Regions from separate parts of the Photobacterium sanguinicancri genome, predicted to be linked through region 2. Evidence: riboswitches for the same ligand, from Rfam matches in the RefSeq annotation. Region 2 holds a riboswitch; the other holds the start of a gene.

Region 1 (4,383 bases), 1.3 Mb from region 2:
CTTATTTACGTTCCAGCAATACACCAGCTTCCATGTGGTGGGTGTATGGGAATTGATCAAAAAGAGCAAAACGCGTGATGTTGTGTGTTTCGCTTAAGATAGCTAAGTTTTCTTTTAACGTATCTGGGTTACATGAAATGTACATGATACGTTCATAGCCTTGCACCATTCGGCAGGTGCCTTCGTCCATACCCGAGCGCGGTGGATCAACGAAGATAGTGTTGCAGTTATAGCTCTGCAAATCGACATTTTGATCTTTGAGGCGGCGGAATTCACGCTTACCTTCCATCGCATCCGTAAAATCTTCTGCTGACATACGAATGATCTGAACGTTGTCGATATTATTTACGGCAATGTTAAACTGCGCAGAGTCTACCGATGGTTTAGCTAGCTCTGTGGCGAGAACACGTTCAAAGTTTTGTGCTAGCGCTAGTGAGAAGTTACCGTTACCACAGTATAACTCCAACAGATCACCTTCACTTTCTTGGGTGCAGTCCACAGCCCATTCAAGCATCTTCTGTGCTACTTCACCGTTGGGTTGAGTAAAGCTGTTTTCAACTTGTTTGTATGTGAGTACGCGATCATGCACTTTCAGCTTTTCAATCACATGTTCTTGGTCTAGAACAATTTTCTGTTTACGTGCACGGCCAATTAGATTCAGGTTAAACCCTTCATCATTTAAGCGTTGTTTTAAGGCTTTAGCTTCTGCTTCCCATGCTTCGTCTAGCTGACGGTGGTATAACAATGAAACTAAAATTTCACCGCTTAGCGTCGAGAGGAAATCCACTTGGAATAGCTTGTGGCGCAGTGCTTGAACTGGCTTTAGCGCATCGATTATCAGTGGCATTAAATCGTTGATAAGACGACTGGCTGCTGGGAATTGATCCACGCGGTATTTTTCGCGGGTCGCTTGATTAAACATTGCGTAGTAAAGGTCTTCACCTTCATGCCATACACGGAACTCTGCTCGCATACGGTAATGTTCAGCAGGTGAGGCAAAAACCTCAAGCTCTGGCGTTTCAAAATCTGCGAAGATATTTTGAATTCGTTCTGCTTTTTCATCCAACTGAAGTTGGTAATCAGCGGGATTAACTGCGGTGGATGCCATTTGTTTGCCTCAAACTGCTCAAATTAAGAGCGGAGATTTTATTGTATTGTTGCGGGATGTCCAGCCTTGAGGCAGATAAAGTGTCAAAGCTGGCGCTTATTTGCTGTTAAGTCTAAACAAAGCTAGACAATTAATGACGGGGTTACTAGGATTCGCGGTGCGCTGGTTTGCCATGATGGCTAGGGAATACGGTGAAAATCCGTAACTGACGCGCAGCGGTGATAGAGAACGAAAGCACATGGACGTAGTCCCAAACACTGTTTTGTCTATTAAACTCAGCAATAGATGAAATGGGAAGTTGTTGCCGTAGGCGGTGTAAACCACGCTCTTAAGTCCGAATACCAACCAGTGCTTCGAAGCAATGTGCTTAGTAATAAACGCGACTTAAGGTATCCAATCTAATGAAAAAAACGCTCTTAGCAGTGGCGTTAGCCCCTCTATTTATCCAAAGTCAGGCTTTTGCGACTGAAACATCAACCGATGATGTGATGGTGGTAACAGCGAATCGATTTGAACAACCCGTATCTTCTGTTTTAGCGCCGATCAGTGTTGTAACACGTGAAGAAATTGAAGCTATTCAAGCTAAAGCGCTACCAGAAGTATTGCGTCGCTTACCTGGTGTAGAGGTTGCACAAAATGGTGGCTTAGGACAAAACGCTTCAGTTTATATTCGTGGTGCAAATAGTAACCAGACACTAGTGCTTGTTGATGGTGTACGAATCAGCTCGTCAATTGGTGGTGGTGTTAACTTTAACCGTTTCCCTATTGGTTTAGTCGAGCGTGTTGAGGTCATCCGTGGTCCTGGTGCTGCAAAATATGGTTCTGATGCCATTGGTGGTGTAATCAATATTATCACTCGCTCTCAGCAAGGTGATGACACTAAGCAAATGACGTTGGGCGGTGGTAGTCGAGCATACAAAGAAGCGAACTTTGTTGCTAAATCTGACGTGAGCGATGCGGGTCATTTACAAGTGGCCGCAGGTTTCGTTCAAACGGATGGTTATAATGTGCGACCACAACCAGGTAAAAATGATGGTGTAAAGCATGGCTACGACAGCAAAAATGCACTAGTTGGTTATGAACATCAACTAGCTGATAACACTAAAGCCTATGGTTCAGCGAGCTGGTATGAGAATGAAGCTGAATATGATAGCTATGGTGTGAAAAACTTTGGTTATGTGCGAAACCAGAATGTCACCGCGCAGCTTGAACACCAAGCAGCAGCATGGCAAACGCAGTTTAGTACGAACTATCAAGACACCCAGTCACTCAATTACAGTCAGAGTGAAGGTAAAGATAATGCGAGCACTCGCGCAAATTCCGATATGTTCAATGTGCAGTGGGCGAACCTTTATCAACTAACAGAGATGTTGCAACTGGGTGGCGGACTTGATTGGCGCCGTGAAAAGCTAAAGGATGATGCCTTAAGTTATGGTTCAAAGCATAAGTTAGCGGGTGAAAGTCGTAATAATTACGGTGGCTATGTTTCTGGCTTAGTGGAATTGAACCAACTAACGGTTGAAGGTAATGCTCGTTATGACAAGCATGACAAGTACGATAACTATGCGACGTGGTCTTTAGCAACGGCATATCAAATTAATGAGCAGCACCGTGTGCGAGCGAGCTATGGCACTGCATTTAAAGCTCCAACGTATTCTGATTTAGCGTCAAAGCCTGAATTGAAGCCTGAAGAGTCTAAAAACTTCGAACTAGGTGCATCGGGTTATTATGAATTTATGCAATGGAATCTTGCAGCTTATGATAACAAGGTTGACAACTTAATTATTTGGTATAAAGGCGCAGATGGTAAGTTTAAATCTGATAATGTCGATGCTCGAATTAAAGGTGTTGAACTTGATGTTCAGTTTGCGACTGGCATTGTAAACCATACTGTTGTTGCTGATTTTAAAGATCATAAAGATGCGAAAGATGTTCAGCTCGCACGTCGTGCAAAACAGAATTATAAGTGGATTGGTGATGTAGCATTTGGGGATGCTACGGTAAGTTTAACTTACTTATATACAGGTAAGCGTTTAGACCTACCGACAACTGCTCCTACCGATGACAGCTATTTACCTGCGACAAGTTTGTGGGATCTATCGGCGACCTATCAAGTGACAGATGCTTTGGTTGTCCGTGGTCGTGTCGATAACCTGCTAAATGAAAAGTATGAAACGGCAAAAGGGTATCCAGCTCCAGAGCGCGCATTTTATGTGAACGGCTCATACCAATTCTAGAAATATTATCTCGTTGATAAAGGCCGCTTATTAGCGGCCTTCTTTATATCTATTTCATAACCACATAGCGTTGATAAACTATGAAACCCATTAATGTCATCATCAGCTGGAGCTCGGGTAAAGACTCAGCATTGACTCTACTTCGATTACTTGAAGACCCTCGATATAACGTGGTGGGCTTATTCACCACCTACCTTGCAGATGAAGTGCCTTTCCAAGCAACGCCAATTGACGTCGTTTATCAGCAAGCTAATCTTGCTGAGCTTCCTTTGGTCACCATTTTATTGCCGAGTGTATTCCCTGCAAATGATGTTTATCAGTCTACGGTTATAATGGGGTTAAAGGATTCAGAGTTGAACATTGATGCTGTCGCATTTGGTGATATGTTCTGTAATGGTATTGCAGATTATCGTCGCAGCTATATTGAACCTGCTGGATGGCAATGCGTTTTTCCTTTGATGGGAGAAGATAGCTCTCTACTAGCGCAGGAAATAATTACGCGTGGTATCCAAACACTAGTTACAACCGTGGATACTCAACAATTGACGGGTGATTACTGCGGGCAATGGTATACGCCTGAATTTATAGACTCTTTACCTAGCGGTGTTGATCCCTGTGGCGAAAATGGCGAATTTCATACGCTTGTCATAGCAGCACCTTGCTTCAAAAGGCGATTAGCAATTTCACCTTCATTTATAGAAAGAGCAACACGGTTTCATTACCAGCGGTATCTCTACTAAGGTAATAATGCAGGTTTCTGAACCTTGTAAATCGCAGTATGATATGCCTTATTAAATAGCGTAAATATGGTGTGTTCAGTGAAAAGTGTCCTTATTTTTGATTCTGGCGTTGGTGGCTTATCGGTATATCAAGAAATCCGCACACTTCTGCCATATGAGCATTATGTCTACGCTTTTGATAATGCAGCTTTCCCTTATGGTGAGCTTGAAGAATCGGTACTGATTTCGCGGACATTAGAGATTGTGTCTAAGTTGGTCTTGAAACATGCTGTCGATTTAGTTGTGATTGCATGTAATA
Region 2 (4,383 bases):
AGCATTGATCTTGCTAATGAATATGCTCAGCGTCAACGTTATGATCAGGCGTATGCTATGTTCCAGCAAATTGCGCAAGCATCGCCAAACGTTGCTGATCAGGCAATTGCGACTCATAACATGGGGATGATTAAGCTCCTTGAGAGTGAGTTCAAACAGGCTTACAAGCTGATTAAGAAAGCTAACGTGATTGATCCTAAGAACATGGCAATCTTAGATTCGATTCCTATGGTTGAAAACTACTTTCAGATGAGCAAAAAACACGATGAACAAATTAAAACAGCTTAGTGTAGCAACGGTATTACTTCTTCTTGCTGGCTGTGCATCTGAGCCAGGGGTGACCGTTCACGTACCACCGGCAAAATCAAAGATTTTTGGTGATGTTAGCTCGTGTGAAAGTCAGCTTAACATGCATGTTATCCATGAGACGGATGCCGCTGGTGAACGTATTTACGTGACGTCTAAGCAAACAGTTGTTGTTGCTGGCGGTGATCGCGATAGCATTACAACGCTGGAAGAAGCGGCACGTGATCGTGCATTATCTTTAGCTGTTATGGAAACTAACGGAGTTGCTATCGAGAAGCACTTTACCCAAAATGAGACTGTGCTAGACCGCAACGGTTCGCAGTCATCATACGGTGATGTCCAATCTTGCTTAACCAGTAAGGCTGTTGGCGTAGGTGTGGCTCAGCTTCGTCACTGTGACACCAAAACATTGCCTTCACGCCATATGGAAATGACTTGTGTGGTGGATGTTAAAGTGCCAAAAATGAAAGTTGAACGCATGTAATATGCTTCACATGTAAAGCGTGATAATGCATCACAGTAATATAAGAGCCAAGTGCCAGTCACTTGGCTTTTTTGTACCTGAAAGAGTGGGACGAAGTTATCCATGCCGATAGATGGCTATAACATTGAACTACAGGCACGAAAAATAGGCACAAAAAAATCGACAACATACAAAAGTACATTACCGTTAGGGAAGTAGCGTGAGGAGTCGGGAAGGCGAGTTTGACCGAACTATTGCCTTCCACAGGTGTAAACCTTTAAATGACCAAAAATAAAGGACTTACAAGCTTTTCACTGAGTACGAAAAAGTGAAAAGCGACAATAAATTGCTGAGGCTGATAATACCGACTTTGCTTGATTGCGGCTATACCATAGCCTTATGCTGTTTCTGTAAAAATACACCAAAGTGTAAACTTTAAATTACGGTTTGTTAGGTGTTAACCCTTCGAACCTTCGCTTACGCTAATAACCAATAACCAATAACCAATAACCAAGTGATCTAATGAGTTCAACAAATCTGCATGGGCTTTTAAATCCAAATGAAGCTAGCGTTACACTTATTTTGATTCGTCATGGTCAAACAGAATGGAATCTGGCGAATAAACTTCAAGGCTGGCGCGATAGTCCGTTAACCACTCAAGGACGGAAAACCCTCTTGCGTACAGCGGTGAATAACCGATTGTGTCATTTATACAAACCTGATGTGGTGTACACGAGTGACTTAGGGCGAGCGATGGCTTCTGCACGCATTATTTGTAATAAAAGTGGTGGATATATCGTGCCAGATCAACGTTTACGGGAAAGAAGGTTTGGTATTCTCGAGGGTAAGCGAAAAAATGAATGTAATGACGGTTTCTTACTTATTCAACACTGGTTAGCGTATCAAAAACGCTATGAAAAACGATTGGATGCGTGTCATACAATAGCAGCAGAGCTATTGGCAGAAAGTGAGCCGATGTTTGAACACCGAGTTGTGGGATTTTTGCGTACTTTAGCAAGACGACACGCAGGAAAAACGGTTTACGTGGTTAGCCACGGCGAGTGGATTCGATGCGCAAACAATATTCTGCATGGTCGAACATCGTGGTCATGCGGAGAAGGTATTCCGATGAACACTGAAATGAATATTTTTGAGCTAAAGGCATCACACGTAATTTAAGTAAATGAAAAGTAAATATTATTGTTGATAACTAGGGGCATATCATTAAACTAGTTTGATAATAAACCACATAATAAGTAATGTCATTTCAGTCAAAGTACTGAGTGAACATGGTGAATACCATGCAGGGAATCAGGTGAAAAACCTGAACTGTACCCGCAACTGTAAGCGATGAGTTTTAACCAAGCCACTGGATGATGATTGCATCATTTGGGAAGGGGTTAAAGTGGTCTAGTCGTCAGTCAGGATACCTGTTACTTCATTAACTTCCGAATTCTGAGCGGGGATACTCAGCATCGTACCTTCCGGCGATTTCTCTATCGTTGCGCTTGGCTATTCGGGGGTAATTGTATTGTAACCCCTGTAATGAATGCCGAGCTTTAAGATTAAGCTATGCAACATTACCACAATGGAATGGTAAGGCGTCATGGCGAGTCAAAAAATCAGTGGAGCGGGCTTTGGTTACCAAGGTTAAGCGTTCTAAAAAACGCAGTGATTTACGCTTTGGTTTTACAACTGGCGCTTGCGCTGCGGCTGCCAGTCGAGCCGCTGTTCATGCCTTGCTAACAGGGCGTTCACCATCTTTTATAACAATCACGCTGCCCAATCTAGAATCTGCCACTTTTGCTGTGTCTCAGCTTGAGCATCACGCAGGAGCGGTACTCGCGGGCGTTATTAAAGATGCAGGCGATGATCCTGATTGTACCCACGATGCTGAAATTCAGTGCTTTGCACAATGGAGTGAACAGTTAGGTTTTACTCTTGATGGTGGTGTAGGGGTTGCTCGAGTAACGCTGCCGGGGCTGGAGCTACCCGTTGGGCAACCTGCGATAAACCCTGTTCCTCGGGCTAATATCCTCGATATGGTGCAGCTAGAATGGAACCTAAACGCCGATGCCAAACTACGTAGCTGTTGTCAGCAAGGTATCGCGTTAGAAATACGTGTGCCTGATGGCGAAGAACGAGCCAAAGAAACCATTGGTCCTCGTCTAGGATTAATCGGCGGTATTTCTATTCTAGGCACGCGTGGCACGGTCAAACCTTATTCCACCTCTGCTTTTTCTGCTTCAGTGCGTCAATCGGTTCAAATTGCTAACGCGAACCAACAAAATCACGTTGTGCTCACCACTGGCTCTCGCTCAGAAAAATCTGCCATGGCAATGCTGCCACATTTAGACAGTATCTGCTTTATTCAAGCGGGTGATTTTGTCGGTGTCGGGCTACGTGCCAGCAAACGTTATCAAGTTCAAAAAGTCACTGTTGTCGCCATGATTGGCAAGTTAGCCAAAATGGTGGCTGGCTACATGATGACCCATGTATCGGGTCGCGCGATAGACTTTCAATTATTGGCTGATCTTGCTGTTCAAAGCGAGTGCTCAGCAGAGCTGTGTCAGCAAATAAGCAAGGCGAATACGGGCCGCCATGTTTTAGATTTATGGCGTGAAACATCCCCACAAGCCTTTTTAGATCTGTTATGCCAACAAGCTGCGGAGCACGCAGCTGTCTATGTTGATCATCACGTCAATATCGAGTTTCGCTTGATTGATTTTGATGGCAGCCTACTGGCTAAACACTATTCACCTTCCCATCATACGAAAAACTGTTACAGCTCCAGTGAGCACACTCGTCAGCGCATAAGGACATACCATGAATAAGATGCAGCAAATGACTGCGCAAGGTCGACAAATCGAAAATAATTCGTTCGCGATTATCGACCATGAAATAGAAGCATTTCACGGCGGACATTCGTTCACATCTGTTGAATGGAATGTCGTCCGCCGCGCCATCCACACCACTGGTGATTTTGAATACGCTCAGTTATTTCAATTCAGTGAGGATGCGGTGAGTTTGGGTATTCAAGCCCTACAAGCAGGGGCCAAAATTATTACCGATGTCACAATGATATCGACAGGTTTGAGCCAGCAGCGTCTATCAGTACATGGTAACCAAGCACATTGCTTTATCAGCCACCCAACAGTGATTGAACGGGCTAAAGCCAGCGGTGAAACCCGAGCGATTCAAGCCATGCAATATGCGCGTGAAGCCGGTGTATTAGACGGCTCTATCATTGCTATTGGCAACGCGCCGACAGCCTTGTTTGAAATTTTACGTATGGTGGAAGCGGGCGAAGCTAAACCAGCGCTCATCATCGGTATTCCTGTTGGCTTTGTGAAAGCGGAAGAATCAAAACAAGCACTGATCGATCAAACCACAATCCCTTATATCGCTAGTGTGGGACGAAAAGGGGGAAGCCCATTAGTGGTTTCAACAATTCATGCTTTGCTGATGGAGTCGGTCTAATGCTCAGCGGTGATACCAATTTTTCTGAACAGCCCGCGATCACGGTTGTGGGCGTGCCAGAAGATGGCTGCATGAGTTTAACCAGCCGTGCGGTCAATGCGGTGGCGCAAGCTCGTATAATTGCAGGTAACGAT

Evidence for each region. A riboswitch is a leader RNA that binds a small molecule or an ion and turns the genes downstream of it on or off. The one in region 2 is predicted to bind cobalamin.
Region 1: linked by a shared signal. The riboswitch ahead of OCU87_RS16235 (TonB-dependent receptor domain-containing protein) and the one ahead of OCU87_RS10575 (cobalt-precorrin-5B (C(1))-methyltransferase) in region 2 are both predicted to bind cobalamin.

What each region holds. Positions count from the first base shown of each region.
Region 1 covers NZ_AP024850.1:3,523,399-3,527,781, reverse strand. The annotation lists gene trmA (tRNA (uridine(54)-C5)-methyltransferase TrmA) at 2-1,108, opposite strand; cobalamin riboswitch at 1,255-1,472, shown strand; gene OCU87_RS16235 (TonB-dependent receptor domain-containing protein) at 1,510-3,345, shown strand; gene OCU87_RS16230 (Dph6-related ATP pyrophosphatase) at 3,426-4,085, shown strand; gene murI (glutamate racemase) at 4,152-4,383, shown strand, end outside.
Region 2 covers NZ_AP024850.1:2,233,073-2,237,455, reverse strand. The annotation lists gene OCU87_RS10590 (hypothetical protein) at 1-288, shown strand, start outside; gene OCU87_RS10585 (hypothetical protein) at 266-790, shown strand; gene OCU87_RS10580 (histidine phosphatase family protein) at 1,292-1,948, shown strand; cobalamin riboswitch at 2,033-2,221, shown strand; gene OCU87_RS10575 (cobalt-precorrin-5B (C(1))-methyltransferase) at 2,407-3,603, shown strand; gene OCU87_RS10570 (precorrin-8X methylmutase) at 3,596-4,249, shown strand; gene cbiE (precorrin-6y C5,15-methyltransferase (decarboxylating) subunit CbiE) at 4,249-4,383, shown strand, end outside.